DNA from 3 places in the Shewanella sp. KJ2020 genome. Region 2 is predicted to be linked to each of the others. Evidence: predicted binding sites of a transcription regulator. Region 2 holds the regulator's gene; each other region holds the start of a gene.

Region 1 (10,658 bases), on a different contig from region 2:
TCACATTTTACTATTTTGCTAGCGAATACCGCCTGCAAAAATTAATATTCTGTTTCTTCCTGCAACCTTTTTTGTAGATTCTGCTTGAGGAAGGCTCGGGATTTTTCCAATGCGGCTTGAATTTCTCGCTTCAATTCCTGTAACTCGTTGTAGTCTTCAAAAAAGTAAGTGTCGACGAGGTGGCGTATATAACGCACGGGCAGTTGGTTGAGGGTTACACAACAGAGATCGGCTAAATAATCCTCTGGCAGTTCATCCATAAGTCCTTCATCGGATAACATTTCCATTAAGAGAACTTCGTAATAATTACGGATTTCGAGTTGCATCGCTGTGCTCCATGATGGTTTTTATTGAGTGTGCTACCACAAATGGTTTGCCGCAATAAAAAGTTGGCTGTGTCTTTGGCTTAATTGTAGTGTGTCTCTGCTATAACCGCCGCCTATCACAGCTGCAATTGGAATATTTGCCGATTTTGCCATTGATAATACAGTTAAATCCCGTCTGAATAGCCCTTCTTGGCTGATGTTAAGTAAACCGAGATCGTCATCTTGATGAATATCGACCCCTGCATCATAGAGGATTAGATCCGGCTGATGGATCCGAATAAGGAGGGCGAGCGTTTGCTCAACGGTTTCAATATAGGCTTTATCATCGGCGCCCTTGGAAAGCTCAATATCATGGTGGGAGCTTTGTTTACGGCTAGGGAAGTTTTCTTTGCAATGGATTGAGCAACTGATGATCCCATTATGCCTATGGCTCAGGGTAGCGCTACCGTCACCTTGGTGAACATCACAGTCAAAGATGAGCACCCTATGGAGTTGCTTTTCTGCAGTGACTTTTTGGGCAGCGATGATTAAGTCATTGAAAATACAGTAACCACTGCCAAAGTCATAGTGCGCATGGTGATAACCACCGGTTAAATGCAGACTAATGCCATGCTCGAAAGCGAGTGAGGCCGTGAGTGTGGTGCCCGCCACTGAATGTAAAGTGCGCTCGACTAAGGCTTCACTCCAGGGAAAACCAATTCGTCTGAGCGCCGCAGTTGGCAAAGTGCCGGCGATAAACTGCTCAACATACTCTTTTTGATGCACTTGCATGACATCCAGTGCCGTCATTGCGATGGGTGCGTGAAACTGCGCTGGTGTGGCAAGCTGATTATCGAATAAGTATTGCCGAAGGTTTGCGTATTTAGTGGTGGGAAATCTGTGATGAGAGGGAAGCGCCAGCTTGGAATAGCTGGCGTGATAAACCAATGGGATCATAGTCAATATCGACTAAACCTTGTTAGCGCAAGGTGTTATAGCTGTGAAATCGCCCAGCTCATAAATTCTTTGCGTGTTTTCTCATCGGCTTGTAGCCACCAATACTGCAACATTTGCTGGGGATTGGCTGTCGCAGCCTTAGATGCATCGACTGGTGCCGTTAATGACGTTGCATTGACAGCGGCTTGGGTAGCGGTGGGCGCCGATGCTACCACGACGGCCGCAGCCCCTGCTGCCCCCGTTGCTGTAGCAGCCGTACCGGATACATCAACGGCTTGGTTACCACTGAATAGACGGGAAACAAAACTTTCTTCTTCAATATCGGTATTGGCAACTTGGTAGTTGACTTGGCCCTTGTCGCTGCGGGTTAACACTACCTGTGGGTTTTGAGCATAGGACTTAGGTTTTTTGACCACTTCGCCTTCGGCGGCCTGTAGGTGGTATTGATGATCACCATCGACTTCTAAGGTCACGATAAAAGGAGCTGATTTTACAAAGGTTTGGCTATCACTAAAATCATCTTCAACCATCTCATGGTAACGGATGGCGATTTTGTGAGTTCCGGGGGCCAATTCTAAGCTGCTCTTGTGATTAAATACGCTGGACTCGACTTTTTTACCATCGAGGGCAAGGTATTCGAAGGACATGGGAATATTCAGATCTGCAGCAAAGGCTGAGGCAGAGCCGAGTAACACGAGCAGACTACTGATTGGCAAAAGTGATTTCATTATTGTTCCTTAACGATTATGGCTCTGATGCGGACGTTCGAATGCTTGAATGCGATCTTCTATATAACTGATAGCTTGTCTGCATTTCCCTAAACGACGATGCATCAAAAGGATGTCATTTTGCAAACTGATTTTGTCAGCACTATGACAGTTTTCAAGTTTTGATTCCATTTCTGCAATTTTTTGCTCAAATTTTTTCGCCCAGTTTAAGTGCTTGTTCAGTTCTTCGTAAATTTCATGGCTATTTTGTAACACATTGCTGGCGATCCAGCCAAATCCGCTTTCTTGATGGGATTGGGCTTGGCGCTTAGCAAAACGTGCGCGGCTACTGGCGCGTTGCTGATTTTTTGATTTTAAATCAATGGATGTGGTCAGGAGTGCACGTTTTACCGCTGTGAATCTATCTTGAATGCGTTCACAACTCAACGCGATAGTGTGATGCGCGAGTTTGAGATTAATTTGTTTTTCCAACTGACTGATGCTACTGCGGATTTGCTCAATGCAGGGCATTAACTGGGCACCATGCTGAATAAATAACGATTGGTTAAAACGCTCAGTATCCTGCAAGAGTTTTCGTTGCTGCGGTGCGAGGTGGTTATCGTACAGAATGACTTCCTGCTCGAGTGCTTTTAGTTGATTTTTCAGGATGCTGAGTAGCTGCTTTGTATTCAAAACCATGCACTCCAAACTAAATTTGCCGCAATCGCTAGGACAATTAACACAAATAAAGGCCGAATAAAGGGGAGGCCCAATTTAATTGCACAACGGGCGCCGATAAACGAGCCTAACATCATGCACAAGCCCATCCAAAGTCCTATTTGCCATTGGACTTGCCCAAGCCAAGCAAAAATGGCTAAGGCGGTGAGATTGCTGGTAAACGTCATCGCACGGGCAAGGCCGCAGCTGTGAAGCAAGGGTAATTTATAGAGTGAACCTGCGCTGACGGTCCAAAATGCGCCAATGCCTGGGCCAGCAAAGCCATCATAGGCGCCGAGGATCAGTCCTTGTAGTCCTTGTTTTTGTCTCGGCGGTGGTTGAGTCAATGCCTGACAATCGGTATCGGATATCGCGTTTGGGCTGACTAAGCTATAAACAGCGATACCGATTATCAGTAAGGGTAAGATCTTTTCGAGCCACTGTGTGTCTAGCAAATAAACTAATAGGCTACCAAGGATAGCCCCCACAAAAGTGGCAATAAATGCCATGTACCAGAATGCGGGTTTAAACAGATGTTGGCGGTAGTAGGTCCATGCCGCCATCGATGAGCCAAAACTTGCTGCGAGTTTATTTGTGCCAAGGGCTGTGTGTGGGGCAATACCAAGGGTTAAGAGTGCCGGAATTGACAATAGACCACCGCCGCCAACTACGGCATCGATAAAACCAGCGATTAAGCCAATGACTGCCAACAGGGCCCAGTTGCTGGGCTCGAGTAACAACTCCAAATTTAAATCCTACTCTATGACACGTCTAAAGGGAGGCAAGGCATCTAACAGGGATTTACCGTAACGTTTAGTCACTAAGCGCCTATCTAAAATAGTGACGCGGCCATAATCCTGTTCTTTACGCAGTAATCTACCACAACTTTGGATGAGCTTGCGCGAGGCATCTGGAATGGTCAGTTGTAAGAAGGGGTTGCCACCTTTAACTTTGACATATTCCGCATGGGCTTGCTCAACGGGTGAGGTGGGTACCGCAAAGGGCAACTTAGTGACAATCAGATTGGTCAGATAATCCCCCGGTAAGTCGAGTCCTTCTGAAAAACTGCCCGTACCAAACAAAATGCTAGGTTCACCTTTATCACACTTGGCTTTATGATTTTCGAGCAACTGTTGCCGTGGGGCATTGCCTTGGATAAGCAGCTCAGTGGTCAGTTTACCTTCAAGCAATTCAACCACTTTTTCCATTTGCCAATAGGATGCAAATAGCACTAAGGTTGCCATTTCTCCCTCAATTAATTCAATGATTTGCTCGGCTAACTCCTCGGTATAGGCATCATCCGTAGGCTCAGTCTTCATTTTGGGTAAATAAAGTGTGGCATTATTGGGGTAATCGAAGGGAGATTGCAGTGCTAAATAACGACTCCCATCGTTAAGGGATAACCCGACCTGATGGGCGAAGTGATCAAAGTTATTGAGTGCACGTAGGGTGGCACTGCATAACACGACCCCTGCGGCCTTTTGCCACAGCATAGATTCGAGCATAAAGCCGACTTCTATGGGGGATGCACTAAACAGATAATCCACTTGTTTTCCCGTGATAAGTTCAATCCAGCGTGCCATTGGCGCACCTTTATGGGTGTCCTCCTTGGCCATCATGCGCCATAGTTTTTGCAAATTCTCGAGGCGCTGTAACATAAACCCCATTTCGGCTTGCAGCGCTTCGGACTGATGTTTGGGGATATCACCGTCTTTAATGGCCTCGGTGAGCAACAATTGCATCTTGTTAAATTGCTTAAGAGCAAGATTGGCTGTGGTGGCTAAGTTTTCAGCGGGGGTCCTAAGGGCCTCAGGCAGCTTGCCATGCTCGAAGCGATAACGGCTTTCTGGGTTGGCAAATTGTTTAGTTTGGGTATCGCAATAATGGGCGACTTGATTAAGCTGGCCGATAAGATCGCCAATATGGTCCTGCATTGCCTGTGCTGGGGCGATGATATTATTGCTTTTTATCTGATTTTGTAATTTTGCGCTGGTCTTACCGACCTTTTCAAGCCAATCGGCGGCGCCCCTCAGGGTTGCCTGTGCGCTGGAAAAATCCCGCGCCACAATGGGCAGATGGTGGGCTTCATCGATAACATAAAACACCTCTTCGGGATCGGGCAGGATCACGCCGCCACCTAGTTCTAAATCGGCAAACAGCAAACTGTGGTTAGCGATCAGTACATCCCAGGTATCGACGTCTTCACGTGCCTTGTGGAAGGGGCAATTCCTATGACTCGCCACTTGCCGATGACAACTGTGTTTATCGCAGGCGATTTGCTGCCAAAGATGATCTGGGATGGGTGTCGATAGCGTATCGAGTTCGCCATTCCAGCGACCTTCGGTATAGTCCTTTAGCAATTCATGCAACATGGCAATTTGGCTGTTATCGGGCTTAGTTTGCCACATGGCCATTTGGGTACTGTTATCGTCGCCAATCAACATGGCAAGCTTGGACAAACAGACATACCGCTGGCGACCTTTTACTAGGCCGAAGCGAAAGTTTAACCCAGATTGCTCAAGGAAGAAGGGCAGATCTTTGTGCAGTAACTGCTCCTGAAGCGCGACAGTCGCGGTGGCAATACAGACCTTTTTTTTGCTTGCTAAGGCGAGCGGAATAGTCCCCAAAATGTAAGACAATGATTTACCAATGCCCGTACCCGCTTCGACCACAATAATGCGCCTGTCTTTGTCGTAATCACCGGCGAGGGTCTTAGAAATTTCGGCCACCATATAATTTTGTTCGCGGCGCGGCCTAAAATTAGGCAAGGCGCTGGCGATATCTTTATAGATGGCGCGGATCTGGGTTTTTACATTGTCAGGTAACATGCGTCATTACTTTATCGAATTAATGCTGTACATAATAACAGTGATTGCATAGCCTAAGAAACTTTTCTGCCATTTAACGGCATTTAAATTGGAAACCCATGCAGATGAAGCCTGAGACTATGGCACCAATGAGTGTACAAGGTCGAGTCTTAACCCGCCATGCGAGCCAACGTGATGGGCATTTAGTGTTGCAATATTATTTGGCAACTGAGCAAGGCCCTGTGCTGGTGGAAGTGCACGATACGGAATACCTCTGTTTTTGTCATCAAGTGGATGTGGCCGCCCTACAGTTGCAGACGCCGGGCCAAGTCCTACGATTTGTCCCTTTAGCCCTAAAAAGCTTCAAAGGCGCTGCCGTGGCTGGGATTTATGCCAAATCAAGTAGCACAATGCGGACCGTGCAAAGGATTGCGAAGGACGCCGACATTCCCTTATTTGAGGCGGATATTCGGCCAGAACAGCGATTTTTAATTGAGCGTTTTGTCGCCCTTGATGTGGCTTTTTTAGGGCATTTCTCTGCGACGAGTAGCGACAGTCTTGAGGCTAATTCGCTGCCCGTGTTTATCGCCGAGCGGGCTAAGAGTATTGCTCCTTTAACGGTGGTGAATTTACGCTGTATCTCACTGGATTTTGAATGTAACTTTGAGGGTTTACTCTATTCGGTCGCGCTATATGGTCAAGACAGTAGCCAAGTCGAGGGGCAAGGCAGCCTCAAGCAGACTTATGAAAAAGTGATTATGGTGGGCGAAGCTGAATCAAACGCCCCCGAGTATATTGAATGGGTGACCGATGAAGCAGCACTTATTCATCGATTAATCGCGTGGTTCCATGAGTTTGATCCTGATTTTATTATCGGTTGGTCGGTGGTGACTTTTGACTTGGCGTTGTTATTTCGCCGAGCACAATTGCATCACATTCCCCTTCGAATTGGGCGCGGCGGTACTTTACTCGAATGGAAAGTTGATAATAAATTCCGCCCAGAAACCTTGAGCCTACCAGGCCGTGTGGTACTCGACGGTATAGATTGGCTTAAGGCGGCGTTTTATCATTTTGAGCGATTTTCCCTGGAGTTTGTCTCCCAAGCGCTGCTAGGTGAAGGCAAAGCGATTCATAACGTTGATAATCGTGTGCAAGAAATCGATGCACTTTTTGCCAATGATAAGCAGGGCCTCGCACACTATAATCTTACCGATAGTCGCCTCGTTTGGGATATTTTTCACCATACGCAGTTATGGGATTTTGCCCTTGCAAGGGCTGAACTGACGGGGTTAGAGCTTGGGCGCGTCGGTGCTTCGGTCGCTGCATTTAATCATTTGTACTTACCTCATTTGCATAGAGCGGGCTATGTTGCACCCGATACGCCAGCGAGTCAGGGGATAGAGAGTCCCGGCGGTTATGTGATGGACTCTGTCCCCGGACTATATCAGCATATTTTAGTTTTTGATTTTAAGAGCTTATATCCTTCGATCATTCGCACTTTTCTGATTGACCCTAAAGGGTTGATCGAAGGGTTACAGTTGCCCGAGTCAGAATGCGTCCCTGGGTTTCTTGGTGGGCGATTTAGTCGCCAGCAACCCATTTTACCTAAACTCATCCATAATCTTTCCGAGCAGCGTGAAAAAGCCAAGCGTGAATCGAATGCGCCCTTATCCCAAGCTATTAAAATTATTATGAATTCGCTTTATGGTGTTTTAGGTTCCCAAGGGTGTGTATTCCATGATGCCAAGTTGGCGAGTTCGATCACTATGCGTGGCCATCAAATTATGAAGCAAACGCGGGCTTGGATTGAAGACATGGGATATCAGGTGATTTATGGCGATACCGACTCGACCTTTGTATGGTTAGGTACAGATCCTGAGCTTACAGATGTTGCCAAGTTAGGTAAGACCATGGCTGCACAAATTAACGCTAAATGGCAGGCAAAAATTAAGCAGGAATTCCAACTTGAGAGTTTTCTTGAATTACAGTTTGAGCGGCATTATGAGCAATTTTTTATGCCGACTCTACGAGGTTCGCTGGAGGGCAGTAAAAAACGCTATGTTGGCGCTTGGCGAAACGATCAAAATGAACTTGAAATCACCTTTAAGGGGATGGAGCAAGTTAGAAGCGATTGGAGTCCTCTGGCGCGAAACGTTCAGGCTGAATTGTACAAACGCATGTTTAATCAAAGGGATATTAGTGGTTATCTCGCATCGGTGATTGATGAGCTCTTAGCCGGAAAGCGGGATGATGAGCTTATATTTCGCAAGCGGATGCGGCGTAATTTGGAGGAATATACCGCCAAAGCCTCTCCCCATGTCAAAGTGGCAAAACAATTATGTGAACTAACAGGAAAAACTTCATTTGGCAAGAGAGGTGCGCAGATTGATTATGTTATCACACTCAATGGTCCGGAACCTGTACTGTACAGAACGTCGGTAATTGACTATCAATATTATATTGATAAACAGATCCGCCCCATCGCCGAGCCTGTATTTTCAATAATGAAACTAAACTACATGGGCATTACATCGAAACAACTGTTGTTAATATAGTGTTTTTATTGTTCTTTACCTGTTGGCTTTGCTGGTGGTTGTAGCGTTGCAACCTGTTTTGTAGTGGTTAACTGGTGTATTTTTGTGATGCTAATCGACATATTCTTTAGGTTTCGCTTTGAGAGCTCGTTGAAAGTTTGCTACCCTCAAAGGGAAATTGTAAGGAAATATAACAACGGAATGACGTTGATAGAACATAAACGAAAAAGGTTAAGCACCAAATGAATAAAACGTTAGTAGCAACTGCGTTAGCAGCAATATTCCTCGCTCCAACCGTCTCGGCAATTGAGATCTACAAAGACGATAAAAATGCCGTCGAAATCGGTGGATTTATTGATGCTCGCGTAATCAATACGCAAGGGGAAACTGAAGTTGTTAATGGTGCTTCTCGCATTAATTTTGGTTTTAGCCGTGAACTGACCCACGGCTGGAATGCATTTGCCAAATTAGAATGGGGTGTTAATCCCGTTGGTAGCAGCGACATCGTTTACAACAATCGTTTTGAATCTGTTCAAGATGAGTTTTTTTACAACCGCCTCGGTTATGCGGGTATTTCCAATGATGACTATGGAACGATTAGCATTGGTAAGCAATGGGGTGCTTGGTACGATGTGGTATATAACACCAACTACGGTTTTGTATGGGATGGTAACGCCGCGGGTGTTTACACATTCAACAAAGATGACGGCGCGGTTAACGGCGTAGGCCGTGGTGATAAACTGGTTCAATACCGCAATGCATTTGGTGATGTGAGCTTTGCGGTTCAAGCCCAATTGAAAAACAGCAGTTTCTACACCTGTGATGTTGAAAATATCACCGAAGAAGCTTGTGAGGCACGTTGGAACCAAGGTGAAGCTGACGCGCAGCAAGTGACTTATAACTATACCTATGGTGGAGCTGTTACCTACAAAGCAACGGATATGTTGAGTTTAATGGCGGGTATTAACCGTGGTGAATTTGATATTGATTACGGTAATGGTGATCAAAAGACTGCTGTTGACCTCATCTACGGTGCGGGTATTACTTGGGGTAATTTTGACAATAACGGTTTCTATGCTGCTGCTAACGTTAACAAGCAAGAAAATCACGATACCGATAATATTGGCCGATTAATCAAAGACGCTTATGGTATTGAAACCTTAGTATCTTACAAGTTTGACAATGGGTTACGTCCATTTATCTCTTATAACCTGTTGGATGCCGGTAAGGATTACGTGATTCAGCCAAACTTTAACGCCGATCCTAATGATGTATTTAAACGTCAGTTCGTGGTTGCAGGGCTGCATTTTGTCTGGGATCCGAACACTGTTCTCTATGTAGAAGCACGTAAAGATTTCAGTGATTTCACTAGTGCCAATAAAGAACAAGAAGCTAGAATGTCAATTTCAGAAGATGATGGCATCGCAATCGGTATCCGCTACACTCTGTAAGAGCAACATTTTATAAAGTAAGCGCTAAACTAAGCTCAATGTTTTTATTGCCAAATGCCAGTCAGCCATGACTGGCATTTTTGTTTGCGTAATACGCATATCGATAAGCGCTTTAATATCAATCTTGGTTGTTTTGGGAAAATGAAACAAAATTGACTGTTTAAAAGGTGAGCAGTTGTCGAGTTAACTTCTACTTCAGGACGCCGTAACTTACATTTTAAAGCCGTTCTCAATGAGCATATTTTTTTGTAAATGGAAGACTATTTTTTGTTAGATCAAGGGCATAAATCTTAGTCGCTCTAAACTTGCTTTTAAGCCAACATGTTACTTTGAATGATTTTAACTTTACTTAAGATGTTGATTTTTATATTTTTTGTTTAATTCGGCCATTTTAAAATGCATTACTATTGTAATTCTGTGGTTGTATTTGTTGATTTTATGTTTCCCATGTGTTTTTATTGTGTCGCCTATACGTAGCTTTGTGGCGCATTTGGTGCCTAAAGGTTGCTCAAAGTAAAAAATAATAAATAACAAATATCCAGGGAGATAGACAATGCATAAGAATAGCTTATTGGCTAAATCAGTACGTTTTGCGTTGATTAGTGGTGTTACTGCCGCAACGTTAAGCGTGCCTGTTACTTTTGCTGCTGAAGAAGACGGCGCGAAAGTTGAACGTATCGAAGTTACTGGTTCACGTATTAAACGTAGTGATCTAGAAGGAGCTTCGCCTGTAACAACAATCACAACTGAAGATATGAAAGTTGAAGGTAACTTTACCGTTGCGGACGCACTTCGCAACAGTAACCTTAACTCTTTCGGCTCATTCTCTGAGCGTTCTGGTAGCTCTGCACAGTCACAAGCGACTATCGATCTACGTGGTGCAGGTTCGGCCCGTACTTTAGTGTTGATCGATGGCAAACGTTTCCCTGGCTCTCCAACTCTTGGTGGTGCCTCTGCTAACTTGAACGCCATCCCAATGGCAGCCGTTGAACGTATTGAAATTTTAACCGATGGTGCGTCATCAACCTACGGTTCAGATGCGATTGCGGGTGTAGTTAACATCATCATGAAGAAAAACTATCAAGGCATTGAGTTCAATGTCGGCGGTGGTTCACGTGAACGTGATGGTGGCTTAACAAGCAAAGAATTCTCTGTCGTTGCTGGCTATCAGATGGACAAA
Region 2 (10,658 bases):
CCAAAGCCAATCGGGCCAAAAAAGGTTCTTGCCCCGAGACCATAGCAATTGATAACCCGAATTAACCAGTTTTACAGCTAATAGACGCCCAGTGGGCGTCTATGCCTTATCGATCACATTTGATCCAGTTTAATCACCGCAAATGTCGCACCTTGGGGATCGGTAATCACAGCAAACCGACCCACCTCTGGAATATCACTCGGCGGAACACAAATTTGCCCTCCCAAACTCTGTGCTTTATTGGCAAACACATCGCAATCTGCCACCACAAAATACGGCATCCAATGGGCAGGAATATCTCCCCATTCGGGCATAATCGTCATCATGCCACCGATAGATTGGCCAGCAACCTGCCATTCAATATATTCAATATCAGCCACTTGGCTGGTTAGTGCTGTCCAAGGGAAGATTTTACAATAAAAGGCCTCTTCACTGAGGGGGGAACGGCATGCTAATTCGACCCAGCACAGAGTATTAACCTCGCCCTGACGACGGGCACCTATATGGTTTTTGGCCTGCCACAGAGCAAAGCGCGCGCCTTCGGGATCGCTGACCTGCGCCATGATCCCCGCATCACCCACAATATGCGGCCCCATATGCACTTGGCCACCCGCAGCTTGAATATCTGCAATACAGGCATCAATATCTCTCACGGCAAAATAGACTCGCCAATGGCTGGGGATCTGCGCCTCTGAACTCGGTATTTGGTACATGGCGCCCAAGTCGTCGCCATCTAGGTTAAACAGCGAGAAATGCCCCTCAGGAATAGGCATCTCAATCGCATTCCAACCAAACATGGCATGGTAAAATCCCTTAGCCCCTTGCCAATCGTGGCTTGCGAGTTCAACCCAACATGCATGTCCTTGTGCGTACTGAGTAATCTTCATTATTGGCTCCCATTTTTGTCTCAATCGTAGGAGTTAAGCTGGAGTTTTTCGTTCTGTCCAGTATCCGAATTAAAAAGACAGGCCTTAGGAATAAGTACAAAACAAAAAGCCCTCAAATGAGGGCTTTGGCGGCATAAACAAACTAGGAATATTGTGGCAGTAAATCCGCCATCGCCAGTAAATGGCAGGCCCCTGTGACTATGCCAAATAACACCACAAGGATGATCAAGGGGGTTCCACCTATCACTCTAAAACCTGTGCTGTCCTGGAATAGTTGCCGAGATTTATAGGCCATAAGCGCAGGCACTATCACTGCCCATACGGTCGCCGCTAATGCCGCAAAACCGATGGCGATAAGGAAACCATCTGGAAACAGCAATCCCAAAATCGTTGGCGGCACAAAGGTTACTAATGCGGTTTTCATTCGGCCTGTACGGGAATCATCGAAACCAAATAGGTCGGCGAGATAATCGAATAGACCTAAGGTCACACCGAGGAATGAAGACGCCACGGCCAAGTTGGCAAATAGGGTTAGCATGCTGTTTAACCAGCTACTCGCCATCACCTCCGACAAAGCGCCCACTAAGACCCCCATATTACCGCCCTGGGCGATAATATCGCTAAACTGGCTACGGGGAATATTGCCCATGGTTGCCACTAACCAACAGGTATAAATCACCAGCGCAATAAAAGTACCGATGAAAATCGCCTTGATAATGGTCGAGGAGTCCTTGCCGTAGTACTTCACTAAGCTAGGTACGTTGCCATGGTAACCAAAACTGGCGAGACCAAAAGGCAGAGCCGCCCATAAATAGGGAGCAAAATGCTGAGTGCCATCGGGCTCCAATAGCTTAGTCACATCTATTTCAATCAACAAATTGCCGATAGCAAGGAAGAAAGTGATGATCATTCCACCAAGCATAATAGTGGTAATACGATCCACGGCCTTAGTGCTAATTAACACTATGCTCGCTAACACAATGGCAAATACTAATCCCGCCACACTTTGGGGTAATACTATTCCCATGCCCTGCAAGCTGTGATTCACAATCGACCCGCCGCCACTAATGTAGGCATAGGTCAAAATATAGAGCACGAAGGCAATAGAAACGCCATTCACAATCCGCCAAAACTGCCCTAGGGTTTGTTTGGTTAAGGTATCGAAGCTAGCGCCAGGTTCAAAATGCAAATTGGTTTCGAGCAAGAGTAAGCCCGACATCAACATACAAAACCAAATGCCGAGTAACATAAAAATCGAATAGCCGAACCACATACCGGCGCCCACCACGGGCAAGGAGAACATCCCCGCCCCTACGGTTGTACCGGCAATAATCATGGCACCACCGAGCAAAGACTTACCTGCGGGCTTATGTTTAGCCGCATTCATATGATTTGCCATTAAACAATGTGCTCCGCAGTGACACTCGCTACAATCGTCTGTCTCACTGTGGCTCTCAATAGGCCATTGGCTTGATCTCGAATTCGCTCTACGTTGGATTTATCTCCCTCACCAGAGAAATAACCCAACTCTTTTAGCTTAACACTCAGCGTATTATAGAGTTTTTTATCGTAAAACTCAGGCGCAGTAATGCCGTGCAACGCCCCTAGACGCTGGGCAAGTAGATGGCTTTCAGACTCAAGTTCCGAGCGTTCCATCTTAGGTCTATGGGCTAACAAATTGAAAATAATTGCATAACGCTGCAGAGTTTCACTCACAGAACCCGCAAGCAGTAGCAGCTGGCTGGTGTGTTCCGTCACGACCGATAACCCCTCCTGCTCGGTCACTAAACCTTGCTCAACAAAGAGGTCCAGCACTTGATTTACATAGGCAGGTAAATCCTTAATGCCCATGAAAAGTTCGGCTTTTAGCAGCGGATAAAAGTCATTCACTATCCCGAGGATCTGCTGCCGCTGAATTTGCTCATTGTGGGTTAAACAACTCGCAATCAATGACGGGATAATAAATAAGTGAATAATGTTATTGCGATAGTAAGTCATTGAGGTCGCTTGATTCTCATCGATAGACACTATCTCACCTAATGGATCGGCATTAATGGAGAACTTATTCAGATCCAATCCTTGTTGCACTAAATGCTTACCATCGCCTTCGGCAACCGAGGTAAACGAAGTGTAAGGCACACGCTTAAGCAGGGTCAGGTATAAATCTAATTGACGCTCGAGCAAACAACGCTCTAGGGCGTTTCGCTCCGATGCCAATAACACTAAACTGGTCAGGGTGACAGAACTGGCGGCCGCGGCATCATTAATGCGCGTCATCACCCGATTCGCCAGCACATTAACCGCTGGCGTTAACCAAGTCGGTTTTTGTTCTGGATCATCGGCAAGCTCTGCCCGCCAATTAGGCGCCCGCTCATTTAAGAAGTTTTGCAGCGTTATAGGCTCACCAAAGTTCACATAACCTTGGCCAAAATTACCTAATTTACGAATAGCACCAAAGACTTGCCAAACAGATTCTTTCTGCTTTTTCTTACCGCTTAATTCTTTATGATAAGTGGCCACTTCCATCACATGGTCATAGCCTAAGTACACAGGCACTAAAGTCACAGGACGTTCAATCCCGCGCAGTACACTGTTCATCGTCATCGCTATCATGCCGGTTTTGGGTGCCAACAAACGCCCCGTACGCGAACGGCCACCTTCGGAGAAATATTCCACCGAATATCCCTTAGCAAACAGTTGGTCTAAATACTCACGGAATACTGCGGTATACAGCTTATTGCCATTAAAACTGCGGCGAATGAAGAAGGCACCACCACGGCGGAACATTGGCCCAGCGGGCCAAAAGTTGAGGTTAATGCCAGCGGCAATGTGCGGCGGAACCATGCCTTGGTAGTACAGAATATAGGATAACAGCAGGTAATCCATATGGCTGCGATGACAGGGCACATAGACTATTTCGTGGCCATCGTGGTGCAACTGCCGAACTTGCTCGGCACCTTTTATGTTGATCCCGCTATAGAGTTTGTTCCATAACCAAGTCAAGAAACGCTCTGCAATACGGACTAAACTGTCCGAATAATTTGCCGCAATTTCATCTAAATATTCAATCGCAGTCTCACGGGCTTGGGTTTCAGAAATCTTCTTGCTAGACGCTTCTTCCTGAATGGCCTTACGCAGGGATTCGGATTTAAGCAGCGAATGGAATAGCGCCTGACGATTTGGCAACACAGGCCCCGTCATCACCTTACGCTGACGGCGGAAATGCACCCGCGCAACCCGTGCTAACTTATGGGCGATCCCCATATCTGTGCCATGTTCGTCGGCCATATAACGCAGTGACACAGCATTGGAAAACTGCACAAAATTATGCCGACCTAAAAATAAAATCATTAAACACTTGCGCAGCCAGGTCGGATTTTCACGCTCCAATACCGCCGCCTTCATAGTGTCGTCTTCTTTACCCGGCGTGCGGCCCCAATACAGGCTGACAGGCACCAACTGGATATCCAGTTCAGGTCTTTCCTTATGCACGGCCAATAAACGCATAAAACATTCAAGGAAAGGCGCATTACTGGCACGCTCACCAAATAACGGCTTGCGTCCTTCGAGGCAAACGACGCGGGGAGCCACGACGCCATTGGCCACTAAAGGTTCGTAGGGACTGGGTAACCCTAGCTTGGCAGTGATTTCGCTCAATGCAGCGATATCACTAATGGATTCTGTTTTCATCACATAAGCAAGGGGTCTGGAAGCATCCAGATTCAGATCGGCAAAGGGATCCTGAGGCACCACAATAGTGTGCACTAAGTGTTTTTGGATCCAACGTAATGATTTCAACCAAAGAGAGTCTTGTTTAGGCATTTTTCTTATGCAATTAAATACGTTCACTAGCCCAATAGAATACCAGACTCTGGGGAACATTCGCTAATACTCTCCGATATCGTTAAAAAGTGGTTAATACTTGCACTACCAACAATACTGTATATACTAACAGTAACTGTATAGAAAAACAGGAACCACCATGAGACCCTTGACGCCACGCCAAGCTGAAATTTTAGAGCTAATTAAACGAAATATTGCCGATACAGGCATGCCACCTACTCGGGCGGAAATTGCTGCACGTCTAGGTTTTAAGAGCGCCAATGCGGCGGAAGAACATCTTAAAGCGTTAGCGAAAAAAGGCTGTATCGAGATCATGCCCGGTACGTCTCGTGGTATCCGTCTCCCAGCAGAGGAAGAAGAAGTCACTGAATCTGGCCTACCGCTTATCGGTCAAGTCGCTGCAGGTGAACCTATACTCGCCCAAGAACATGTTGAGCAGTATTACCAAGTTGATCCCAGCATGTTTCATCCACCCGCCGACTTTTTACTGCGCGTAAAAGGCGACAGCATGAAGAATATAGGTATTCTCGAAGGGGATTTGCTGGCCGTTCATAAAGTACAACAGGCAAGAAATGGCCAAGTGGTTGTCGCCAGAGTCGACGACGATGTCACGGTTAAACGCTTCGAAAAAAAAGGCAACTTAGTCTATCTACACGCCGAAAATGAAGATTATTCGCCGATTAAAGTCGATTTAAGTTTTCAAAGTTTAACAATTGAAGGACTCGCCGTCGGTGTGATCCGTAATGGAGATTGGCTATGAACAAACTACTCGGCAATGCCCCGCGCCATCCAGGTTTATGGTTAGATGAAGTACGAGATACAGATACCGACTGGCAACATACTCCGATTAGCTGTATGCCAACCCAAACCCAAGGACAGCACGAACTCGTGCAATTAAGTGCTCAACTCGCACAGCTCAGCCAGCAGGGGCGATGGGTTGTACTTATTAATCCTCCAAGCATCGGCTATAAGCAACTCCTTGCTAACGCTGGAGTACGTATGGATCGCATCCTGTTAGTCCATGCCAAAGATGAGGTTGAAACACTCTGGGCAATGGAAAAAGCCCTGACAAGTGGTACGTCCAGTGCGGTCATTACTTGGACACAATCACTCGATGCCCGCGATAATCGTCGTCTACAAATTGTCGCTAAAAGTGCCCGCGCTATGGGAATTGTGCTCGAAGAGGTGAACAGTCACTTACGCTGCGATACTAGGCTCGAGCAACAAACACACTTTAGCCAGCAAGCTTTTTTCAACTCTATGCATTAATTTTTTACGCTATATTTTACCGTCAAAGCCGCCTCACCTATGAATGTGAGGCTTTTTTTTGGCAATTTTTCAGACAATTAGAAAAATAAGTGATCTTGATCAATATTTAAACAGCAAGTATGGTTGGTTAAGTCGGTGATGATATATCACCGCCGTGGCACAGAAATCGAACAGCTATCCCGTTTGAAATGCCACTAAAAATAGAGAACAGATTTATTTCAGTCGTATGTGCCAGCGTGGCTTATACCAGCAGTAATAATACTTAATTAAAAGTAACAGCCGCCAACGCACGTTGAAGTCAAAAATGCTTTTTTGGGAACTGAAGAGTTTGCATAGAGTTGAGACTTACTGTGTTGCTCTTCTTTGTAGTTGCTATTCGCAATTGGCAGAGGAGAAGTCTTGTGAAGCAATTGTTGTATTGTTTACTCGTGGTGTTATTCGCACCACCGTTGGCCGCCGCAGATACGCGGCTCAACATGACCCCCGGCGTAACCGAGATCAGTGGCAAGGTTTATCACTTGCACATGACCATCTTGTATATCTGCTGTGCGATCGGCTTAGTGGTTTTTGGGGCCATGGTTTACGCCATGATCAACCACAGAAAGTCCAAAGGCGCAGTCGCATCCCATTTTCACGAAAGCACTAAAGTCGAAATTGCTTGGACTGTTTTGCCATTTATCATTTTGATCTTAATGGCAATTCCAGCAACAAAGACATTAATCGCGATGGAAGATCCCAGCAATGCCGATCTCACCGTAAAAGTCACGGGTTCCCAATGGAAATGGCACTACAGCTATTTCGATCAAGACATTGATTTTTACAGCATACTCGCCACACCCAGAGCACAAATAGAGGGCACCGAAACCAAAGGGGAAAATTACCTTTTGGAGGTCGATAAGTCGCTCGTGCTACCGATAAACCGCAAAATTCGCTTCCTGATGACCTCTGAAGATGTGATCCATTCATGGTGGGTACCCGCTTTTGCGGTGAAGAAAGATGCCAACCCAGGATTTATCAATGAGGCCTGGACGCGCATAGACAAACCCGGCATTTACCGCGGTCAATGCGCCGAGCTTTGCGGTAAAGACCATGGTTTTATGCCCATCGTAGTGCAAGCCCTACCCGAAGCCGAGTTTGATGCTTGGGTGGCGGAACAAAAACAAGCCGCAGGGGCTGCGGCAGAAGCCGCTCAAGCCGCATTATCACAAACCCTCAGTAAAGAAGAGCTTATGACCCAAGGTGAGCAAGTGTACCTAGGCCACTGTGCAGCCTGTCATCAACCCAATGGCGAAGGCTTAAAAGGCGTATTTCCACACCTCAAAGGCAGCCCGATAGCAACGGGATCGCTCAGTGGTCACCTTGAAATCGTGATTAACGGTAAAGCGGGTACCGCCATGCAAGCCTTTGGTAAGCAATTGACGGCACAGGAAATGGCCGCTGTGATTACCTATGAACGTAATGCATGGGGCAATAATACTGGCGATGCTGTGCAGGCCAAAGATGTTAACGAGCATATGAACGGCAGCGCTGGCACACCAGCATCTACTGCAGCGCCAGCCAATACGACCCCAACTCCCGCGCCTGAACCTGAGCCAGTTGCAGTTGTCGATCCCGCCAGCCTCCCCACACTCAGCCATGATGCTCTAATGGCCGAAGGTGAGGCTGTCTACGCCACCACTTGCGCAGCCTGCCATCAATTAACGGGTGCAGGAATACCCCCCGCCTTCCCGTCACTGGTGGGCAGCGCTATCGCCACTGGGCCCATTGCTAATCATATCGACATAGTAATACATGGCAAAACGGGCACGGCGATGCAGGCATTTGGCAAACAATTAAGTCCACAGCAACTCGCGGCCGTCATTACCTATGAACGTAATGCTTGGGGCAATAATACCGGCGATACAGTGCAACCTGCTGATATCGCAAGCCATGGACAGTAGGGGATTATGATGAGCACAATGACTCAAGATCAAACCGCAGCCCATGATGACCATCATCATGGTGCGCCAAAGGGCATCATGCGCTGGGTGCTAACCACCAACCATAAAGACATAGGCACTTTGTATTTATGGTTCAGCTTCATTATGTTTTTAACCGGTGGCGCTATGGCCATGGTGATCCGCGCTGAACTGTTTCAGCCCGGATTACAATTGGTCGAGCCCAATTTTTTCAACCAAATGACCACAGTCCATGGGCTGATCATGGTGTTCGGCGCCGTGATGCCAGCCTTTACTGGGCTCGCAAACTGGCTGATCCCTATGATGATTGGGGCGCCCGATATGGCGCTGCCACGGATGAATAACTGGAGTTTTTGGATCTTACCCTTCGCCTTTACCATTTTACTCAGCTCACTGTTTATGGAAGGCGGCGGGCCTAACTTTGGTTGGACCTTCTACGCGCCACTATCAACCACTTATAGCCCCGATAGCACGGCACTCTTCGTGTTCTCTATTCATATCATGGGGATAAGTTCAATTATGGGCGCAATCAACGTGATTGTGACCATAGTGAACTTACGTGCGCCCGGCATGACATGGATGAAGCTACCGCTGTTTGTGTGGACTTGGCTTATCACAGCATTCCTACTGATCGCTGTGATGCCCGTCCTCGCGGGCGCTGTAACTATGGTGCTGACCGATAAGTTTTTCGGCACTAGCTTTTTCGACGCCGCGGGGGGTGGCGATCCTGTGATGTTCCAGCATATCTTCTGGTTCTTCGGCCACCCCGAAGTTTACATCATGATCTTGCCGTCCTTTGGTATCATCTCAGCCATAGTGCCCGCCTTCAGTCGCAAACCATTATTTGGCTATGCATCAATGGTTTATGCAACTGCGAGTATTGCAATTCTGTCGTTCCTTGTGTGGGCACATCATATGTTCACTACAGGTATGCCAGTGTTTGCCGAGCTGTTTTTCATGTATTGCACTATGTTGATTGCGGTGCCAACTGGGGTGAAAGTATTTAACTGGGTGGCGACTATGTGGCGCGGTTCACTCAGCTTCGAAACCCCTATGTTGTTCGCCGTGGCCTTTATCATACTCTTCACCATTGGCGGTTTTTCAGGGTTAATGCTCGCCATTACGCCCGCCGACTTCCAATACCACGACACCTATTTTGTGGTGGCGCATTTCCATTATGTGCTAGTGACTGGGGCGATTTTCTCCATCATGGCGGCGGCCTATTACTGGTTACCTAAGTGGACGGGGCACATGTACAACGAACGGCTGGGACAGTGGCATTTCTGGTGTTCGGTGATTTCGGTCAACGTACTGTTTTTCCCAATGCATTTCCTTGGGCTGGCGGGTATGCCAAGGCGTATTCCCGACTACTCGATTCAATTTGCCGATATCAATCAAATTGTCTCTATTGGTGGGTTTGCCTTCGGTTTATCGCAATTGATTTTCTTAGTGCTAGTGATCAAATGCATCCGTGGCGGCGAGAAAGCCCCCGCTAAACCTTGGGAAGGCAGTGAGGGTTTAGAGTGGACATTGCCAAGCCCAGCACCCTACCACTCCTTCACGACACCACCCGAGGTGAAATGAAATGACAAACAATCACCAGCCCGACAAATCTAAGTCAAATCGCAAACTCATCAGCCTGTTAGTCATGGGTTGTATCGGTATGTTTGGCTTTGGGTTTGCGCTGGTGCCGCTATACGATGTGCTATGTGAGCAGCTTGGGATCAACGGTAAAACCTCCAGCACCGCCAGCAATTATCAAGCTATTACTGTTGATACTAGCCGGGTTGTTACTGTGGAATTTATCTCCCAAGTGCAAACGGGTATGCCGTGGAAATTTGAGCCGCAAACCAAGCGGCTCGAAGTCCACCCCGGCGAACTTATCCACACGGCTTTTTTGGCACGCAATCTCTCGGACAGAGCCATAATCGGTCAGGCGATACCTTCGGTATCCCCAGGCCAAGGTGCTGCCTACTTTAATAAGACTGAATGTTTTTGCTTTAATCAACAGCACTTAGCGGCTTCGACCAGCGCAGAGTTGCCACTCATTTTCTTTGTGGATCCTCAGTTACCTGAGTCCATCCACACTCTGACCCTCTCTTACACCCTCTACGACATTACCGACAAGCAGTTAGCGTCTGCCCTAGAGCAAGGAGCTGCAAAATGACTACAAAACATGAACCTTACTATGTCCCCGCCCAAAGCGCTTGGCCCATCATTGGTGCTATAGGGCTGTTTTTAATCGCCTTTGGTGCAGGAAGCTTTGTACAACAACTCAAATCGGGTGCCTCAGGTGGCGGCTATATACTGCTCGCAGGCATCGCCGTAATCCTCTTTATGCTAGTGGGTTGGTTTAGAACCGTGATCAACGAATCCATGACAGGACTCTATTCCCATCAAATGGATAGATCCTTTCGCCAAGGCATGAGCTGGTTTATTTTCTCCGAAGTGATGTTTTTCGCGGCATTTTTCGGTGCATTATTCTACGCCCGCATGGTCGCGGTGCCTTGGCTTGGCGGCGCCTCGAATAATGCCATGACCCACGAAGTGCTCTGGCCACAGTTCGAAGCCGTTTGGCCATTGATCACCACACCTGATGGGACAAAAACCGAGGCTATGCCATGGACTGGTCTGCCATTAATCAACACTATTGTGCTGCTAACCTCTTCTGTCACCTTACATTTTGCCCATGTCAGCTTAG
Region 3 (10,658 bases), on a different contig from region 2:
GCTCATTGCCAGCGGTGTGCGCTTATTGGGATTTGACACCCGTTTTGTCGATGCGATGCCGACCGCATTGATGAAGCCTTTCAGTGGCTCGGGCGCAAGGGCCATGATGCTCGAAACCATGGAGCACCATGGTGTGGATTCCTTTGCTGGGCGTTTAGCGGCGATTTTTCAGGGCAGCACAGAAACCACATTTTATGTGTTAGCCGTGTATTTTGGCTCCGTGGGGATACGCCATGGTCGCCATGCCTTGGCCTGTGGATTAACCGCGGATTTTGCCGGGATCAGCGCCGCAATTGCAGTTTGCTATTGGTTTTATGGTTAACAGGATGGTAAGGGTCTTGAGCGCCTGGAATGTGCTAATAGAATGGTGAGAAGCTAAAAATCAATCAGGCGCATAATGAGCCTGATTGATTTGTAAGAGTTTTAATATTAGGGCTTTGGTAAGTATTTTAATGAGAAGGATTATTGGGCTGGCGCCCATTCTTGCCATTCATTTTCGGCTTTGTGTTGTAATCTAAATACCGTTCCCGTCACCAAGCGATTATCGTCTTGTGTCGTGTCCTTCGTCGCCACATTGATGCCGCCCGCGAGTAAGGTTTCCAGCGAGCCAGTTTCAATTTGCGCCCCCGAGAAGAGGCCCACATCCACTTTAATTCCTGAAGCATCCCAGAACTGACTGCTTTGGTTCACTAAGTGACTGTACTGCGGCTCGATATGGGCCTGCATTAACACACTATTGCCTTGAGTTGATAGACCATAACCGTCGATTTGGCCGACTTTAATGCCCCGGAAGAAAATGGGGCTACCTATCTTCATCGAGCCTAAATTCGTATCTTCTAAGGTAAATTTAAGCGCATCCTCTGGAACATTGGCATAACTGCCCTCAACCATATTGGCAGTAAATTGGGTTGTTTTTTGCCCATTTTTACCCGGTAATACGCTAATGTAGGGACCGGTGATTAAGGTTTCTGGCGCTTTGATCCCCGCGAGGGAAATTTGCGCTTCCACCACATAATACTCACAATCGCTGCGACTAAAATGCTCGGCATATTCGCCATAGAGGTAAGCGGTGGCGGTTAGGGTATTCAGATCTGTGTTTAATTTAACCTGTGAGACTTCACCCACTTGATGGCCTTGATAGCGAATCGCGGCCTTCGCTGCCAGTTTAGCCGAGGCGGGTAGGGTGAGACGAATAGCCTGTGCCTGTGCTAATGCGAGTTGTTGATTCTCGTACAGTTTGAGTGCAGCAGTATTTGGCCCTGTGGTGGTTTTATCAAGCAGCCCTAAGCTGATACTGCCTTTTAATGCACCTTGCAGAGGGGATAAGGCGACGTCTATGCCAGCAAGGCTGGCGCTGATATCAAGGGCACTGTTACGCCAAAACACCTTAGGTTTTTGCAGCAGAGGTTGAAACTGCTTATCAATAGCCAGTTTAATGGCGAAGTCTTCACTCTTACTTTGCCAGTTGACGGATTCTACAGTACCAATTTGCATCTTCTTATAGTAAATCGGTGAGCCTTGACTCACATCGGCGCCATCCTGACTTATCAGCGTTAAGTACACGCGATGTTGGCGTTCAAAATATGCGTCGGCGGCTTCAATTGAACTAAAGAGCGAAAGAGGAGTATTCCCCGCGAGCGGCGTCTTACTGTTACCAGGGATCAGACTAATGGCTCCTTTTGTTAGCGTGGCAAGATCCCTTGTCTTGACCGAAACGCCCTCGAGGGAGGCGTCGATACTCAGGGCCGACTCGGGGACGAAATAACTGTCACTGCGAACTAAACTGGCAAACTCGGGTTGCAGCTCGAGTCGATACTCCACCGCCGATAGGTCTTGGGTTAAGTTAACCGAGAGCACTCGACCAATAGGAAGCTGTTTATACCGAACTTCGGCGCCCGCAGTCACCCCCATGTTTTCAGCGGAACTTAAGGTCAACAGGCGCTTTTTAGATTGCATTAAATCCGGTGCACTTGATTGCAGGGCGAAACTTGCTGGCAATGTAGTGTTAGCACTGGTGCCCGGGAGAAAATTAATCACACTGCCAGTGAGTAACCGTTCTGGGTTTTTGATCCCGGAGAGGGAAATATCGGCGCCCTCAAGCCAAAATATGCCATCACTGGTCAATAAATGGGCATGTTGGGGCTCGAATTTAGCCACTGCGGTAACGCCATTTTCAGAGAGCTGTTTACTTAAAATACTGCCAATGGTGATACCGCGGTAAACAACGTGAGTGCCATTATTTATCCCATTACCCTGCGCCATGGTTAGGTTGACTTCAACCCCACCTAAGGCGCTGATCTCAGAGTCGAATAATGCAAAACTATCACCATTTTGTGCCGTGGGGGCTTTTTCGTCCGAGCTGAAGCTAACACCGCCAGCCAGAATGGACGCTAAACTCTCTGAGCTGACTTTAACGCCAGACAGGGATGCATCAATCTTCACGCCTGAGACGTTCCAAAAGTGGGAGTTTTTCTTCACTAAACTAGCGTATTGCTCTTGAATAAAGGCACTGATAATGACCCTAGCATTGCCATCTAAACGGTAGCTGACAACGCTCCCAACGGGAATTTGGCGAAAGAAAATTGGCGAACCTACGTCTAGTGAGCCAAGTTTATCCGAGGTCAATTCGACCATCACCCCCTCTGAACCGACCTGCATGGGTGGTGGTTGGCGCTCAGCCTCAAAGAAAGCGGTAGAGTTACCTTTGCCTGGTTGAATGGCGATGTAGTTACCCGAAAACAGTGCATCTAAGCCTTCAACGCCGGTGATACTGGCTTTAGGCGTGACTAACCAAAATAAAGTGTGTTTATTTAAGAAAGGCTTAGCGCGATAATCCATCATGACTTTGACATTGACGCCCTTGAGATCCTCATCGATACCAATATCTTTGACTTTGCCGACGGTTAACCCTTGGTATTTGACTAAGGTTTTACCCACCTCAATCCCAGTAGCGCTCGGAAAATGGATTTGAATTTCAATTCCTGATTCTTTTATGCTCTTTATCCCCAACCATGCGCCGAGGACGAGCGCAACGATGGGAAGTAGCCAAATAGGCGAAAAGAGTTTTTTCTTTACAACTTTTGGCGATTCAATTTGTGTCATCTTGAGGTTCCAATCGATCCCAGAGTAAACGAGTATCTAATACTTTTGCGGCAAGCTGAGTCAGCAAAATAACCAATGCAAATGCCGTCGCCGCGGGGGCGGGTTTGGCATCGAGCAACTGCCCCATATTGACGAGGGCAACCGTGAGTGAAATAACAAATAAATCGAGCATAGACCAACGGCCAATCCACTCGATCACATGAAATCCCACCATTAACTTCTTCTTTGAAATCGGCAGATTAAAACTGATGGCGCACAGATACGTGGCAAGCCCGATGATTTTAACCCAAGGCACTAAAATACTGGCAATAAATACGATGATGGCGATGGGGAGCATGTCGGACTGTACTAAATGGACAATGCCGGAAAAAATTGTGTCGTGACGAACTTGCCCCTGATTAGTCAACATAGTAATAGGGTACAAGTTGGCTGGGATCAGTAAAATTGCCGCTGTGATGAGTAACGCCCAACTTTTTTGCAAACTGCCATAATCACGGATCTGCAATACAGACTCACAACGTTGACAATGGGTGCTATCACTCGTGTTGAGTTGCCGACAAACGCGGCATAAACACAGACCTAAGTCGATTCCTTGTTGTTTCATGCTAACTATGCCTATCCAATAGCGTCCACATATGCTCGAGATCGTACTCCCGTTGTAAAAAGAGAGTCACAAGAAATAGCATAGTGAAGCAAAATGTGCCCATTCCAAAATAAATATCCGAAAAATCGGAGAGTTGGAACGACGAAACTAAAAAACTGATGACGTAGATTTCCAGCATAGTCAATTGAGACAGCAGCCCCTGCAGCTTTAATAATTGTTTTAAACTGCGGCGCCAAAAGGCAATTGAAAGCCCCCATTTTACAATCAATATTTGTGCGAGTATGGACAGGATAAGCAAGCCTGGGCCGATAACGGCCGCCGCGAGCACGGCCAGCCCGACAACCCAATAGCCCTGGTCAAATACGGCGAAGGCCCCTTGGAAAACCGTTGTTGTGCGAATGCTACCTAAGAAGTGGATCTCTAAAACGGGCAAAAAATTAGCTGGGAAATAAAAGATCAATGCTGTGACGCACAAGGCTAACATACCATTGACTGAACAGTATGGAGTGTCATAAAGAGCAGTGCTGCAGCGCGGGCATAGGGCTCTAACCCCAGAAGGTAGGGCTCGTTTCCTAATAGCCAAGTCGCAGGAACGACAGAGGATTACAGAGTTTTCTGCGGTATTTTCATGCATATAAAAATATTAACTTAGCCCCAACATCGCTGCAAATGTGTGAATAGCCGATAAAAGCCAAAGAGTCAGTACCCAAAGCTTAAACCCTCAGGCTCAGCTTATAACTAAAACGGCCTAATAATACAGATTAATCAGAACACTTGCATCACAACTTCAATCTATGTCATTCTGCGCACTGTATATAAAAACAGTGCGAGGGCAGTCATGGCAGTTATTACACAGTTTGTCGTGGTAAGAGAAGGGGTTGAAAAGATGACATTCACATCGAAAAAGGAGGCAGATGCCTACGATAAGATGCTCGATATCGCCGATAACTTGATCCCCTTCATTCAAAAAGCGGAATTAGGTATTGATGAGAGTCTGAGCGAACGACTCGCCTTCTATTTTGCTAACAATAAAGATGAGCTGACGAACTTGCTTAAAGGCGCGGTTCAGGTTAATAGTACGCCAACAAATCAAACCGCAGCGAAGAAAGTGGCCAAAAAGGTGGAAGCTGCCGAATAAAGTGGTTAGGAAATGTCATGAAATCTAAATTTTACGAGTCATTGAACCGCCAAGCTCTTGCCCTATTAGAAGGGGAAGATGATGTTGTGGCGGCAATGGCTAATTTTTCAGCCTTACTCAATGATAATCTTACTGAACTCAATTGGGTTGGGTTTTATGTGATGCGTGGTGAACAACTCGTTCTAGGCCCTTTCCAAGGAAAAGTGGCTTGTACGCGCATTCCATTAGGAAAAGGTGTTTGCGGCAGTGCAGCGTTAGCCGACCAAACCCAACGCGTCGCCGATGTGCACCAGTTCGATGGTCATATTGCCTGTGATTCTGCCAGTAATTCAGAAATCGTGGTGCCAGTCAGAGCTCAAGGAAAAGTGATTGCGGTGCTCGATATTGACAGCCCTGTCTTCGATAGATTCGACGAAGAGGACCAAAAGGGACTGGAATTGCTGGTTAAAAGCTTCGAAAGCTGCCTATTTGATTAATTTGCGTACAATAACGCATAATTCATGGTCGCAATCGGTAGCGTGCGCCTTATAATATGCGCTTGCACCGATTATGCTTACGCTGGCGGCCATGTCATCAATAAGCTTGATATGTTAAGCCGTAAAAAATTGTTAAGTTATGTTTTTTTAACTTTAGTAAATGCGGCGAGAATGCTAATTTGTACCTTGGCTCGATAGTGAGCTTAACCAAGATAAACGACACGTAAGAAGCTGATTTATATCACCTCGAATTCGATGTCCCTTTTTGACTGTGGAAGTAATGATGGAATCAACAGATAAGTTGACCGACACCAATGCAATTTTGGCGTATTTGTATGAAACATTTCCTTTGTGCTTTATTGCTGAAGGTGAAACTAAGCCATTAAAAATCGGATTGTTTCAAGATTTGGCTGAAAGGTTGGCTGATGATTCTAAAGTCAGTAAAACTCAACTGCGAGTGGCCTTAAGACGTTATACCAGCAGCTGGCGTTACCTGAAGTCTGTGAAAGCAGGCGCGCAGCGCGTGGATCTTGATGGTGAGCCTTGTGGCGAGTTAGAGCAAGAGCATATCGATCACGCTCAAGCAATGTTGAAAGAGAGTCAGGATAAAGCGAAGGCAAAACGTGCCGCACAGGCGCCTAGCCCAGCGAAAACGCCAGCCAAACGCGCGCCTAAAAAAGTTGCCGTTCCCCAGCGTCCTAAGACTGAGCGTCCCGCTAAACCTGCTCCAAAAGCCGCACCTGTGGTGAATTTAGTCCAGGCGCAACTCACGGATTTAGCGAAGAAACAACGCGTCAATGTTAAGTTAGGTATGACACCCGTAGCCGGTGTGATCACTGACATTAACAAAGAGGATATTCATGTTCAGTTAGATAGTGGCCTAACCATAAAAGTTAGAGCAGAACATATCCTGCTGTAATCATTTATTAAAACGGAGTAACTTGTTGATGCGAAAACTCACTTTGGCTACCTCAATCGCCACTGTTTTTGTCGGATTCTCGGCTTGGGCTGTACCACCCACGATTCAAATCAGCGAGTTACCCACTCTCCAGCAGGAAGCACAACATAAAGTTGCTAGCAAAAGAGTGACGGACTTATACACTCGTTCGCACTACCATAGATTTGCGCTAGATGACGCGTTTTCTGCGCAGATTTTTGACCGCTACCTACAGCAACTCGATTACCGCCGCAATGTGTTAACACAGGCGGATGTCGACAGCTTTAAGCCTTATACCAATCAGTTTGATGACATGCTGACTTCAGGCGAGCTTGAACCCGCATATAAGATGTTTGATGTGGTGCAAAAACGCCGTTATGAAGGTTTTGTCTATGCCTTGTCTCTGCTGGATAAAGAAATAGATTTCAGCGTGCCCGGTGATGCGTATGAATACGACCGAGATGATGCTGCTTGGCCAAAGGATCAGGCTGAAATTAACGAATTATGGCGTCAACGTGTTAAATATGATGCGCTTAATCTCAAATTGACGGGCAAGAAATGGCCTGAAATCGTTGATATTCTGCAAAAGCGTTACAACAACGCCATTAAACGTCTGACTCAAACCAACAGTGAAGACGTATTCCAAGGCGTGATGAATGCCTTCTCCCGCAGCATTGAGCCACACACTAGCTATCTTTCTCCACGTAATGCCGAGCGTTTCCAAATGGAAATGAACTTGAGCCTAGAGGGGATTGGGGCGCAGTTACAACTTGAAGATGATTACACTGTGATCAAGAGTTTAATCGCTGGCGGTCCTGCCGCAGGCAGTGAAAAGCTCTCTCCTGAGGATAAAATTGTCGGTGTCGGCCAAGAAGGTGGCGAGATTGTCGATGTGATCGGCTGGCGTTTAGACGATGTGGTCGATCTGATCAAAGGTCCTAAGGGCAGTAAGGTGGTTTTGCAAATTCTGCCAAAGAAGGGCGGTTCAAATGCTAAACCCTTCAATGTGACCTTAGTGCGTGACAAAATTCGCTTAGAAGATCGCGCCGCGACCTCTAAGGTGATCGAGCCTAAAGAAGGCGAATATGCGAATCGTAAGGTTGGCGTGATCCAAATTCCTGGTTTTTACATGAACTTGTCCCAGGATGTAGAAAAAGAGCTCGTTAAACTTAACGAAGCCAAAGTCGAAGGCATAGTCATCGATTTACGGGGTAATGGTGGCGGAGCCTTAACCGAAGCCGTATTACTGACGGGCCTCTTTATCGACATGGGTCCTGTAGTGCAAATTCGTGATGCCGATGGCCGCGTCTCTGCACACCGTGACAATGATGGTAAAACAAACTATTCAGGTCCCTTGACTGTGATGGTTGACCGCTATAGTGCTTCAGCCTCTGAGATTTTTGCCGCCGCATTGCAAGATTATGACCGTGCGCTAATTGTCGGTGAATCGAGCTTTGGTAAAGGCACAGTACAACAGCATAAGAGTCTTGGCCGTATCTACGATATGTATGAGAAGCCAATCGGCCATGTGCAATATACGATTCAGAAGTTTTATCGCATTAATGGCGGCAGCACTCAGATAAAGGGTGTCACCCCCAATATTGCTTACCCCAGTGCCTTAGAGCCGGGTGAGTACGGTGAAGCGGAAGAAAAGAATGCCTTGCCTTGGGATAAAGTCCCCATGGCACAATATGGCACGCTCAATGATATTACCCCTGAGTTAGTGACTAGCCTTGAAGCTAAGCACCTTAACCGGATCAAAAACAGTGTAGAGTTTGCTTATATCAATCAAGATATTGCAGACTTTAAAAAGCATCATAAAGAGAAGACGGTTTCTCTGGTTGAAAGTGAGCGTATCGCCTCCCGTGAAGCCGATGAGAAGAAAGTGCTCGATAGAACCAATGAACGTCGAGTGGCAAATGGTTTAGCCGCCGTTAAATCAATGGAAGACATTGAAGACGAGGCCGAATTACCGGATGCATTTTTAGATGAAACCGCTTTTATCACCTTAGATATGGTCGATGCTAAAAAGCTCGCCAAAACTAACGCACAATAGGCGATAATCGACTCGGTTTATCCCATTTAAAAACGCGCTTATGGCGCGTTTTTTCTTATTTAGATCAATGTTAAAGGGTTCGAAATGACACAAGCTCAAGCAAAATACTTAAAAGATTATCAAGCGCCTCATTTTACAATAGAAACCATCGATTTAGCCTTCAATTTGGCGGGTAAAGATACCCACGTGAAAGCCGTAAGTAAGGTCAAGCGCACGTCGGCCCACGCATTGCCACTGGTACTCAATGGCGATGATTTAGTCTTGCTTGCCGTTACCATTAATGGTGAAACTGTGCCTTATCAGGTGAGCCAAGGTCAGCTCCAGCTTGAGACAAACCTTGATGAATTTGAACTGACCATAGAGACACAACTCGACCCAGAGTCTAATTCAAGCCTTGAAGGCTTATATATGTCCGATGGTGCCTATTGCACGCAATGTGAGGCGGAGGGGTTTAGACGTATTACCTATTTCCTCGACCGTCCCGATGTGTTGGCAAAATATACTGTACGTATCGAGGCCAATAGGGCGGCATTCCCGTATTTATTGAGCAATGGCAATTTAATCGAACGGGGTGAATTACCCGAGGGACGTCATTATGTTTGCTGGCAGGATCCTTTCCCGAAACCCGCCTATTTGTTCGCCTTAGTTGCAGGGGATTTTGACCTGTTAGAAGATGAGTTTATCACCCGCAGTGACCGTAAAGTGTTACTACAAGTTTTTGTTGATAAAGGCAATTTACACAAAGCATCCCACGCAATGGCATCGCTCAAGAAGTCTATGGCTTGGGATGAGTCTCGCTTTGATCTCGAGTATGATCTTGATATTTATATGATAGTTGCCGTCGATTTCTTCAATATGGGAGCGATGGAAAACAAAGGCTTAAACATTTTCAATACTAAATATGTGCTGGCGGATACCGTAACGGCGACCGATGAGGATTATCACGGTATTGAGTCTGTGGTGGGCCATGAGTATTTCCACAATTGGACGGGTAACCGGGTGACCTGCCGTGATTGGTTTCAGTTAAGCTTGAAAGAAGGATTAACGGTATTTCGCGATCAAGAATTTAGTTCGGATTTAGGTTCGCGGGCAGTGAATCGAATTCACGCAATTAAAGTGATCAAGAATCAACAATTTGCTGAAGATTCAGGGCCTATGTCCCATCCGATCCGCCCAGAATCTGTGATTGAGATGAATAATTTTTATACGGTGACTGTGTATAACAAGGGCGCCGAAGTCATTCGCATGATGCACACTCTGCTCGGTGAAGCTAAGTTCCAGGCGGGAATGAAACTGTATTTTAAACGTTACGATGGCCAAGCGGTGACCTGCGATGATTTTGTGGCGGCCATGGAAGATGCCAGCGGCGTAGATTTAACCCAATTCCGTTTATGGTATAGCCAAGCAGGCACGCCGTCCGTAACCGCGACGGATAGTTTCGATGCGCAAACGGGCATCTATCAGCTGACGCTCAAACAAAGTTTAGCGAACTGTGCATCGCCGTTACATATTCCGTTCAGCATCGAACTCTTAGATGCGAAGGGCCAATCTTTAGTGAATCAAGTGCTCGACTTTACTCAAGCCGAACAGGTGTTTAGCTTTAAAGGATTAACCCATAAGCCGGTTATTTCTCTGCTGCAAGATTTCTCTGCCCCGGTAAAACTGCACTACGATTTTGAGGTTGATCAACTGGTTCACTTAATGCGTTTTGCAACGAGTGAAGTCGCCCGTTGGGAGGCTTCAGTGGTGCTTGTCAGCCAAGCCATTTGGCAAAACGTGGCCCATTTACAGCAACAACAAACGATGACACTCGATGAAAGAGTGCGGGATAGCTTTAAGGGAGTATTGCTGGATACTGAGCTTGACCCAGCCTTAATTGCTGAAATCCTAACGATACCGACGGCCTCAGCCTTAATTGAGCAGGCGGAAAGTGTCGATTTGGACGCCTTAGCATTGGCCCGGGAGTTTGTATTAACTGAACTGGCTTCGTATTGTGAAGATGAATTGGTTGCCTTGTACCGTACCTTAGTGGCCGTAGAGGGTACGCAGGCCCGCGCCCTTAAGAATCAATGTTTAAATTGGTTGAGCCGAGTATCGGCTGAAGCGGAAGATTTTGTGGTAAGCCAGTTTGAGCAGGCGGGTAATATGACCGACTCCCTAGGGGCATTAATGGCCGCGAATGTCGGTGATTTGTCCTGTCGCCATGACTTAATGCTGGCTTTTGAGCAGCGCTGGCATGATACGACATTAGTGATGGACAAGTGGTTTATGCTGCAGGCAACACGTGATGCCGATGATGTGATTGATACCCTGCGACAATTACAGCAGCACGGTAGCTTTAGCAT

Evidence for each region. Region 2 encodes LexA, which represses DNA repair genes until DNA is damaged. Its sites were predicted from a motif close to TACTGTATNNNNATACAGTA; they were not measured.
Region 1: a site for LexA is predicted at 5,538-5,557, ahead of dinG (ATP-dependent DNA helicase DinG). Genes of this name have one in related genera too.
Region 3: a site for LexA is predicted at 4,514-4,533, ahead of MJO46_RS01090 (YebG family protein). Genes of this name have one in related genera too.

Annotation. Positions count from the first base shown of each region.
Region 1 covers NZ_JAKUKD010000008.1:106,394-117,051, reverse strand. The annotation lists gene MJO46_RS04765 (late competence development ComFB family protein) at 42-326, opposite strand; gene MJO46_RS04760 (histone deacetylase) at 360-1,268, opposite strand; gene MJO46_RS04755 (DUF2057 domain-containing protein) at 1,298-1,990, opposite strand; gene MJO46_RS04750 (primosomal replication protein) at 2,000-2,662, opposite strand; gene MJO46_RS04745 (TSUP family transporter) at 2,659-3,432, opposite strand; gene dinG (ATP-dependent DNA helicase DinG) at 3,442-5,514, opposite strand; gene MJO46_RS04735 (DNA polymerase II) at 5,619-8,048, shown strand; gene MJO46_RS04730 (porin) at 8,270-9,478, shown strand; gene MJO46_RS04725 (TonB-dependent receptor) at 10,032-10,658, shown strand, end outside.
Region 2 covers NZ_JAKUKD010000019.1:50,005-60,662, forward strand. The annotation lists gene MJO46_RS12045 (ribonuclease T2) at 1-65, shown strand, start outside; gene MJO46_RS12050 (VOC family protein) at 114-887, opposite strand; gene mtr (tryptophan permease) at 1,030-2,286, opposite strand; gene plsB (glycerol-3-phosphate 1-O-acyltransferase PlsB) at 2,286-4,709, opposite strand; gene lexA (transcriptional repressor LexA) at 4,870-5,490, shown strand; gene MJO46_RS12070 (cell division inhibitor SulA) at 5,487-5,999, shown strand; gene coxB (cytochrome c oxidase subunit II) at 6,401-7,939, shown strand; gene ctaD (cytochrome c oxidase subunit I) at 7,949-9,541, shown strand; gene MJO46_RS12085 (cytochrome c oxidase assembly protein) at 9,543-10,124, shown strand; gene MJO46_RS12090 (cytochrome c oxidase subunit 3) at 10,121-10,658, shown strand, end outside.
Region 3 covers NZ_JAKUKD010000002.1:173,552-184,209, forward strand. The annotation lists gene MJO46_RS01070 (spore maturation protein) at 1-322, shown strand, start outside; gene MJO46_RS01075 (MlaD family protein) at 463-3,102, opposite strand; gene MJO46_RS01080 (paraquat-inducible protein A) at 3,089-3,706, opposite strand; gene MJO46_RS01085 (paraquat-inducible protein A) at 3,708-4,340, opposite strand; gene MJO46_RS01090 (YebG family protein) at 4,545-4,844, shown strand; gene MJO46_RS01095 (GAF domain-containing protein) at 4,862-5,320, shown strand; gene proQ (RNA chaperone ProQ) at 5,604-6,239, shown strand; gene prc (carboxy terminal-processing peptidase) at 6,268-8,313, shown strand; gene pepN (aminopeptidase N) at 8,398-10,658, shown strand, end outside.